Regions from separate parts of the Mesorhizobium sp. 113-3-9 genome, predicted to be linked through region 2. Evidence: predicted binding sites of a transcription regulator. Region 2 holds the regulator's gene; the other holds the start of a gene.
The links. The regulator PhoB, encoded in region 2, activates phosphate uptake and scavenging genes when phosphate is short. The targets are predictions, from matches to a motif close to TGTCATNNANCTGTCAT.

Region 1 (4,640 bases), 3.5 Mb from region 2:
GTTGGAAAGCGGTTTGGTTGCCTGGAGGACAAAACACCTGATTCTGGCGGCCGAAGCCGCGTCGGAAATCCGCGCCGGCCTATCGGCGGCCGACCTCACCAACACGGTGGTCTCCATTCTCGTTGACCAGTCCGGATCGATGCGCGGTCAAAAAATGCTCTATGCGACCGCTTCCATCGACATTGCCCAGGAGTTCTTGAGAGCGCTCGGCACAAAGGTCGAAGTGCTGGGCTTCACCACACGCGCCTGGCGCGGTGGGGAATCGCGGCGTATCTGGGACGCAGATGACCGGCCCAAAAATCCCGGTAGACTGAACGACTTGCTGCATATCATCTACCGGGAGGCCGGCGACATGCGTCAAAGCAGTCTTGGCCATGCGCTCAAGCCGATGCTGCGGCCGGACCTGCCCAAGGAGAATATCGATGGCGAAGCCATCGAATGGGCCGCCGGGCGGCTGCAGCACAGTGCCGAAGCTCGCAAAATTCTGCTTGTCGTGTCGGACGGGGCGCCGGTCGACGACTCGACGCTTGCGGCCAATGGCCCAAATTACCTCCACGACCATCTGGTGCACGTGGTTCAGCAAATGGAAATGGCCAAGGACGTCGAGCTGTTGGCAATCGGATTGGGCTTTGACGTCGATAACTATTACCGAGTTTGGGCAAAGTCCGAGACGATCGATGAGCTCGGCAAAGTCATGCTGACAACGTTGCAGCGCCAGCTCGTCAACGGCAGAGGCGCATCTGACGCCGACGTTCATTGATCGGCGGACCATCGTCGCCAACGTCCTCTTTTGTGATCCCATCGAGCTGGGTGTCAGGAGCTTTCCGTAGCCCGCTGCGCGCCCAAGAAAACCAATTGCTTTTTGCAAGCAGTTAAGTTAAACGGCCACTGGTTGCAAATTACATGCGGTTCAGGAGGCAATGGTGTCAAAACTTCGTGTCAATGCATTCACCCTCTCGCTCGACGGTTACGGCGCCGGTCCGGATCAGACTCTTGAACATCCTCTCGGCGTCGGCGGCGAAAATCTGCACAAATGGATGATCGGCACCAGCACGTTCCGCCAGATGGTGCTCGGCAAGAACGACGGGACCACCGACACCGATGACAGCTTCGCGGCACGCAGTTTCGAGAATGTCGGCGCCTGGATCCTCGGCCGCAACATGTTCGGGCCGATCCGAGGCGATTGGCCTGACGACAGCTGGAAAGGCTGGTGGGGCCCCAGCCCGCCCTATCACGTGCCGACTTTCGTGCTGACGCGCTACAAACGCGATCCGATCGTCATGGAAGGCGGCACGACCTTCTACTTCGTCACCGACGGCATCCATTCCGCGCTCGAGCAGGCAAAGGTCGCGGCTGGCGGCAAGGATGTGCGGGTTGGTGGCGGCGTTTCGACAATCCGGCAATACCTTCAGGAGAAGCTCATCGACGAGATGCACCTGGCGATCTCGCCGATCCTGCTTGGCACAGGTGAGAATCTGTTCGGCGGCCTCGACATGCTGAAGCTCGGCTACCAGTGCACCGAGCAGGTTGCGACGGCGCTTGCCACGCATGTGATGATCGGGCGGGCGTGACTACAGCTCTTTCTCCCCGTCACTATACGGGGAGAAATGCCCGGCAGGGCAATGAGGGGCGGCGCGGCCTTTGGAGACTAGCGGCAAGCTACCAATAGCAGCGAATTGGGGCTCAATCGCCAACGCTGGCGCCGCCCCTCATCCGCCCTTCGGGCACCTTCTCCCCGTGAACGGGGAGAAGGACAAGGTGCTCAATACTTCTCCGGCACGTAGAGTTCGCGCGGCAATGTCTGGCGCTCGTATTCGGGATTGAAGACGCGCTCGGGTAGCGTGATCTCCTCGTGCGGCACCTCTTCGTAAGGCATCTGCTTGAGCAGATGGTCGATGCAGTTCAGCCGCGCGCGCTTCTTGTCGTTGCCCTCGACGATGAACCAGGGCGCCTCCGGAATGTTGGTGCGGGCGAAGGTTTCTTCCTTGGCCTTGGTGTACTGCTCCCAGCGCACGCGCGATTGCAGATCCATCGGCGACAGCTTCCACTGCTTCATCGGATCATGGATGCGCATCAGGAAGCGCATCTGCTGTTCCTCATCGGTGATCGAGAACCAGTATTTGACCACGGTGATACCCGAGCGCACCAGCATGCGCTCGAACTCCGGCACGTCGTGGAAGAACTCCTCGACCTGGTCGTGCGAGGCAAAGCCCATCACCCGTTCGACGCCGGAGCGATTGTACCAGGAGCGGTCGAACAGCACGATCTCGCCGCCAGCCGGCAGATGCGGGACATAGCGCTGGAAATACCATTGCGACTTCTCGCGTTCGGTCGGCGCCGGAAGTGCCACGACGCGGCAGATGCGCGGATTGAGCCGCTGCGTGATGCGCTTGATGACGCCGCCCTTGCCGGCAGAGTCACGGCCCTCGAAAACCACCACCAGCTTCTTCTTGTGATAGGCGACCCAGGACTGCAGCTTGATCAATTCGGACTGCAAGGTGATAAGGTCGCGAAAATATTGCATGCGATCGATCGAAGGCGGATGCGAGTTCTTGTAGATCTTGGCGATCTCCATCGACAGCGCCGGCTCCGACATTTCGAGCTCATAGTCTTCGTCGAGCGTGTCGGCGAGCTCGGCTTCAAGCCAATCCTTGGCGGGAGAATTCTGTCTTAGCTCGGTCATATCAGTCGCTCCGCTTGCAAGCCCTGTCGGTTCATGTCCGGCACCCCAAACTGCAGGCCCGTGGCCTGGAATGGAAACACCTTAGCCGAATTCAATATAGGCCGGCGGTGACGGTTTTATTGCAGTCCGGAACGCGACCGCGGCCTTTAAAAGCTCCGCCATGCGTGATCGATCCATCATCATTGCATGGCGACAAGCCGGGCAAATTGTCCTACAAATCCCCGGTCGCATTCCGGGCTGCCCTTCGCGGCACCCAATTCAACACAATCGCGAGGACTGACATGGAATACCGCACCCTTGGCCGTTCCGGCCTGAAGGTTTCGACACTGACTTTGGGCACCATGACGTTCGGCGGCACCGGGCCCTTCGCCGCGGTGGGCAACAGCGATCTTACCGAAGCGAAGCGGATGATCGACATGTGCATCGACGCCGGCATCAACCTCATCGACACCGCCAATGTCTATTCGAACGGCCTGTCGGAAGAGATCATCGGCGAGGCACTCGGCGGCAAGCGCAAGAACGACGTGCTGATCGCGTCCAAGGCGCGCATGCGGATCGGCAGCGGGCCGAACGACGAAGGCCTGTCGCGCCACCATCTGATCCGTGAATGCGAAAAGAGCCTGAAGCGGCTGAAGACCGACGTCATCGACATCTATTTCGTCCACCAGTGGGACGGTCTTACCCCGGTCGAGGAAACGGTGGCCGCGCTCGACACTTTGGTCGGCCAGGGCAAGGTGCGCTATATCGGCTGCTCCAACTGGTCCGGCTGGCAGGTGATGAAGGCGCTCTCCATCAGCGACAGCCGTCACCAGCAACGCTTCGTCACCCAGCAGATCCACTATACGCTGGAGGCACGCGAGGCCGAATATGAACTGCTGCCGATCTCGGTCGACCAGGGGCTGGGCGTGCTGGTCTGGAGTCCGCTCGCCGGCGGCTTGCTGTCCGGCAAATACCGCCGCGACAGCCCGACCGCGCGCCAGCTCGCGGGCTGGTCCGAGCCGCCGATCCGGGACGAGGATCGACTGTGGCGGATCGTGGACGTGCTGGTGGAGATCGGCAAGGCCCGCAGCGTCTCGGCGGCGCAGGTGGCACTTGCCTGGCTGCTCGGACGCCCCGCCGTCTCCTCGCTGGTGATCGGCGCCCGCAACGATGCCCAGCTCAAGGACAATCTCGCCGCGGCGGCCCTGGAGCTCAACCCTGAAGAACGCCAGCGCCTCGACGCCGTCAGCCGCCCGCCTCTGCTCTACCCCTACTGGCACCAGCAATTGACGGCAAAGGATCGCTTCGGCCCCGCCGACATGGTTCTCGACCGCAGCGTCATCTGACCGTTAGAGCGGCTCCCTGAGGGAAAGCGCTACGCGCTTTTCCCGGGAAAACCGTTTCACACTTTTCCTGGAATTGCTCTAGGCCGAGCCGCGCTAGCCCTCGATGAAGTGCCAGAGTTGGCGATCGGGTTCGAGCTGGCCGCTGAGCACGAAATATTTATAGAGCACGGGCAGGGAGACAGCCTGCTCGTCCCGCTCATTGGAGAATGTCCGGCAATAGGCATTGGCCGCGTCACGCTTACGCGTCGTTGTGCCAGGCATTTACCGAGGGCGGCGGTCGTCCAGCGCGTGCCGACCGGCTTCGACGAGAGACCCTGGGCACTAGCCCGTTATGCAGCGCCAGACCTCGGTATCCGGCTTGATCTGGCCGCTGAGCACGAAATATTTGTAGAGCACCAGCAGGGAGATCGCCTGTTCGGTCTGTTCGTGCCCAAAGGTCCGGCAATAGGCGTTCGCTGCCGCGGTGATACGCTCCGCCTTCTCCGGGTTCCGTTCGAAATAGGCCACATGCTCGGCAAGGTCCGAGAAATCAGCTTCGAGCGGCACATAGTGGACATTGGCCTCGAGCTGCCGCTCGGCGAACCATGTCTCGTATGTCGGCGGCGGCATCAGGCAGAGCGACTTCGAGCTCA
Region 2 (4,640 bases):
CGCAATAAATAAATGACAGCACCAGCCGCTTCTGCCAGTATTTGCCCCAGTCGCCGGCAGTGTTCGAGGGGCAGTAAGAACCGCGGCGACGGGGAGGATGTGGGAAAGTATGTCGGTCGGAATCCGCCACGACGATCTGCGCCGGCGCAACCGCGCCATGGTGATTGCGGCCGTGCGCCGGGCCGGCCAACCGTCGCGCACCGAGATCGCCGCGACCACCGGCCTCAGCCATTCGACCATATCGGCGATCTCTTCGGACCTGATCGGCGAAGGCATCCTGGTCGAGGGCAAGCCGAGCGAGGCCGGTGCGCTCAAACGCGGCAGGCCACAGGTCGGCCTCGGCCTCAACCCGGAGGCCGCGGCCATCATGACTGTGGTGCTGTCGCTGAATTTCCTGTCCGTCGCCGTCATCGACTATGCCGGCCAGGTGATATCGGAGGAACAGCGCCGGCTGGACACGCTGACCATGTCGCGCGAGGCGCTGATCGGTGAATGCGTCGCCATTGTACGGCGCCGCCTCGAGGATCCCGATATCGACGTGCGCAGCGTCGCCCGCATCGCACTGGCGATCCAGGGGATCACCGACACCGAGGCCAGGGCCATGCTGTGGTCGCCGATCACGCCGCAGACCGACATCGCCTTCGCCGACATACTGGAAGCCGAGTTCGGCATCCCGGCCACCATGGAGAACGACTGCAACATGATGGCGGTGGCGCTGCGCTGGCGCGACCCCGAACGCTACCGCGACGACTTCATCGCCATCCTTTTGTCGCACGGCATCGGCATGGGCCTGGTGCTGAAGGGCGAGCTGTTCACCGGCACCCATTCGTCGGGCGGCGAGTTCGGCCACATGATCCATCGGCCAGGCGGCGCGCTCTGCCGCTGCGGGCGGCGCGGCTGCGTCGAGGCCTATGCCGGCAACTACGCCATCTGGCGCAATGCCAGGCAGCTTGGCGAGGACACCGAACCGGTCGCCGACGTCAGCGACGCGCAGATGCGGGCATTGGCGACGACGGCACGGGAACGGGCCGGGCCCGAGCGCGAAGCCTATCGCAAGGCCGGCGAAGCACTGGGTTATGGCCTCGGCAGCCTGTTCGCGCTGATCGATCCCGCCCCCGTGGCCATGGTCGGCGTCAGCGCCGCCGCCTTCGACCTGATCGAGCCGGCATTGCGCGAGGCGATCGCCCAGACCGCCGGCGGCCAGCACTCGAAATCGATTTCGTTCGACACCGAACCGAACGAGTTGCCCCTGATCCGCGAGGGCTGCGCCATGCGCGCACTGACCTTCGTCGATCAGGAGATCTTCGCGCCGGGCGTGCAGGCAAGAGGCAGTGCCGGGAAGAGCGTTGCCTGAGCTGGCATTCGTCGTTGATGCCGTAGACCCTCGCTTACTTGGAGATTGGCCGTCGTCATCCGTGGGCGGAGCAGGAGCGAAGCTCCGTCGCGGAGACCCTGGGATCCATTCCGTGACCTATGCCACGCAGTGCAGCGGAGCAGGATTTGCGCCGTGGCAACGCTTTGAGGTCGCGGCATGGATCCTTGGGCTGCAGAGCAGCTCCAGGGGTCCGCGCCGCGTCGCTGCGCTCCTTTGCTCGCCCAAGGATACGAAGCCATGAGCGTCTCAGCCAATTGTCAATGCGTGTGACCCGGGAGTGGACACATTCAACCGATCAACGCTTCCGCCTCAAGGCTCTAATCTTCCCTGATCGCGTAGCCTGCCCCACGGATGGTGCGGATGACGTCGGGCATGCGGCCATTGTTGACCGCCTTGCGCAGGCGGCCGACATGCACGTCCACGGTGCGCTCGTCGATATAGATCGTCTCACCCCAGACATTGTCGAGCAGTTGGCTGCGCGAGAAGACGCGGCCGGGATGGCGCATCATGAATTCCAGAAGGCGGAATTCGGTCGGCCCGAGCCGGATCTCGCTCTTCTTGCGGTAGACCCGGTGCGATTCACGGTCGAGCACGATGTCGCCGACCTTGAGCACGCTGGACAGCACTTCCGGCTTGGCGCGGCGCAGCAGCGCCTTGACGCGGGCCATGAATTCCGGCGTCGAGAACGGCTTGACCAGATAGTCGTCGGCACCGGTCGAAAGGCCGCGCACGCGGTCGCTTTCTTCACCCCGCGCGGTAAGCATGATGATCGGCAGCCGTTCGGTCTCGGGCCGCATTCTTAGCCGGCGACAGAGTTCGATGCCGGACACCGCCGGTACCATCCAGTCGAGCACCAGGAGATCGGGCACGTTCTCCTGCAGCCGGATTTCGGCTTCATCGCCGCGGGTTACCACCTCGACCTGATAACCTTCCGATTCCAGATTGTAGCGGAGGAGCACGCCGAGCGGCTCCTCGTCCTCCACCACCATGATGCGTGGTGCGATCATTGACTGGTCACCTCTAAAGCAATCCCAGGAAAAAATATGTAGCGGTTTTCCATCCTGAATTGCGTGAAACAAAGAGATAGAGCGGTTCGGCGTTTCCGCGAAACGCTGAACCGCTCCAACGCTCAAGCCGCCGGCGCCGACATCGCCGTCTCGTCCTGTTTGGGGCGGTTGGCGGGCAGTTGCGTGCCGGTCAGGACATAGTACGCGTTCTCGGCGATGTTGGTCACATGGTCGCCGATGCGTTCGAGATTCTTGGCGCAGAACAACAGATGCGTGCAAGCGGTGATGTTGCGCGGATCCTCCATCATGTAGGTCAGCAGTTCGCGGAACACCGAGGTGTACTTGACGTCGATGCGTTCGTCGTCGGCGCGCAGCTTCGCAAGCGCGGCGGCGTCGCGCGCCGCATACTCCTCGATCACGCCCTGCACCTGGATCAGCACCAGCTGCGCCATGGCGTCGATGGAATGCGACAGGTCGCGCGGCGTTGCGTTGAGACCGACGGTGCCGACGCGCTTGGCGATGTTCTTGGCAAGGTCGCCAATGCGTTCGAGGTCGCCGGCCATGCGGATCGACCCGACGACATGGCGCAGATCGTCGGCCATCGGCTGGCGCTTGGCGATCAGCGTGATGGCGCGATCGTCGAGTTCGCGCTGGCGCGCATCCATGATGGCGTCGTCGGAGACTACGCGCTGTGCCAGCGCGTTGTCGGAATTCAGCAGCGCCTTGGTGGCGCCGCCGACCATCGAACCGGCGAGATCGCCCATGTCGCTGATCAGCCTGCTGATCTGTCCGAGATCCTCGTCGAAGGCTGCGACTGTATGTTCGGCCATGATCCTGGTCCTCGTATGCGTGCGATCAGCCGAAGCGGCCGGTGATGTAGTCTTGCGTGCGCTTCTCGCGAGGCGACGTGAAGATCTTCTCGGTGCGGTCGAATTCGACCAGTTCGCCAAGATACATGAAGGCGGTCTGCTTCGAGACGCGCGCCGCCTGCTGCATGTTGTGGGTGACGATGACGATCGTGTAGTCGGCCTGCAGCTCGTCGATCAGTTCCTCGATCTTGGCGGTCGACAGCGGATCAAGCGCGGAGGCCGGCTCGTCGAGCAGGATGACCTCCGGCTTCACCGCCACCGTGCGGGCGATGCACAGCCGCTGCTGCTGGCCGCCCGACAGGCTGAGGCCGCTGGCATTGAGCTTGTCCTTGACCTCGGTCCACAAAGCGGCGCGCTTCAGCGCCTGCTCGACACGACCGTCCATCTCGGCCTTGCTGATCTTCTCATAGAGCCTGACGCCGAAGGCGATGTTCTCGTAGATCGACATCGGGAACGGCGTCGGCTTCTGGAACACCATGCCGATTTTGGTGCGCAAAAGGTTGAGGTCCTGCGAGCGGTCGAGAACGTTCTGGCCGTCGAGCAGCACCTGGCCCTCCGCGGTCTGCTTGGGGTAGAGCTCGTAGATGCGGTTGAAGACGCGCAGCAGCGTCGACTTTCCGCAACCGGAAGGGCCGATGAAGGCGGTGACGCTGCGCTCGGGCAGCGACAGCGTGATATCCTTCAGCGCCTTCGATTGGCCGTAGTAGAAGTTGAGGTTCTTGACCTCGATCTTGGCCTTGGCCGCCGCCTCGGCGGCGATCGTCATGTCTGGAGACAACATCTGGCTCATTTGTCCTCTCTGCGTCCGGTCAGGCTGCGCGCAAAGATGCTGAGCGCGAGAACCGTCAATGTGATTATGAGTGCGCCGGTCCAGGCCAGCTGCTGCCATTCCTCGTAGGGACTGAGAGCGAACTGGAAGATGGTGACTGGCAGGCTGGCCATCGGCGCGTTGAGATTGCTGGACCAGAACTGGTTGTTCAGCGCCGTGAAAAGAAGGGGTGCGGTCTCGCCGGAGATGCGGGCGATGGCCAGCAATATGCCGGTGACGATGCCGGAAAGCGCCGCGCGATAGGCAACCGAACGGATGACCACCCAGCGCGGCGCGCCGATCGCGGTGCCGGCTTCGCGCAACGCGTTCGGCACCAGATTGAGCATGTCCTCGGTGGTGCGCACGACCACCGGGATGACCAGGATGGCCAGCGCGACGGCACCGGCGATCGCCGAGAAATGCCCCATCGGCCGCACCATCAGCTCATAGACGAACAGGCCAATGATGATCGATGGCGCCGACAGAAGGATGTCGTTGATGAAGCGCACCACGGTGGTGAGCTTCGAGAAGCGGCCGTATTCAGCCATGTAGGTGCCTGCCAGAACGCCGATCGGCGTACC

Region 1: a site for PhoB is predicted at 2,791-2,807, ahead of ppk2 (polyphosphate kinase 2). Genes of this name have one in related genera too.

Annotation. Positions count from the first base shown of each region.
Region 1 is NZ_AP023246.1:5,184,642-5,189,281, forward strand. Features, by position in the region: gene MesoLj_RS25490 (cobaltochelatase CobT-related protein) at 1-760, shown strand, start outside; gene MesoLj_RS25495 (dihydrofolate reductase family protein) at 924-1,571, shown strand; gene ppk2 (polyphosphate kinase 2) at 1,763-2,683, opposite strand; gene MesoLj_RS25505 (aldo/keto reductase) at 2,965-4,008, shown strand; gene MesoLj_RS25510 (hypothetical protein) at 4,102-4,269, opposite strand; gene MesoLj_RS25515 (glycosyl transferase family 90) at 4,330-4,640, opposite strand, start outside.
Region 2 is NZ_AP023246.1:1,641,196-1,645,835, reverse strand. Features, by position in the region: gene MesoLj_RS07980 (ROK family transcriptional regulator) at 110-1,354, shown strand; gene phoB (phosphate regulon transcriptional regulator PhoB) at 1,693-2,382, opposite strand; gene phoU (phosphate signaling complex protein PhoU) at 2,505-3,212, opposite strand; gene pstB (phosphate ABC transporter ATP-binding protein PstB) at 3,238-4,041, opposite strand; gene pstA (phosphate ABC transporter permease PstA) at 4,038-4,640, opposite strand, start outside.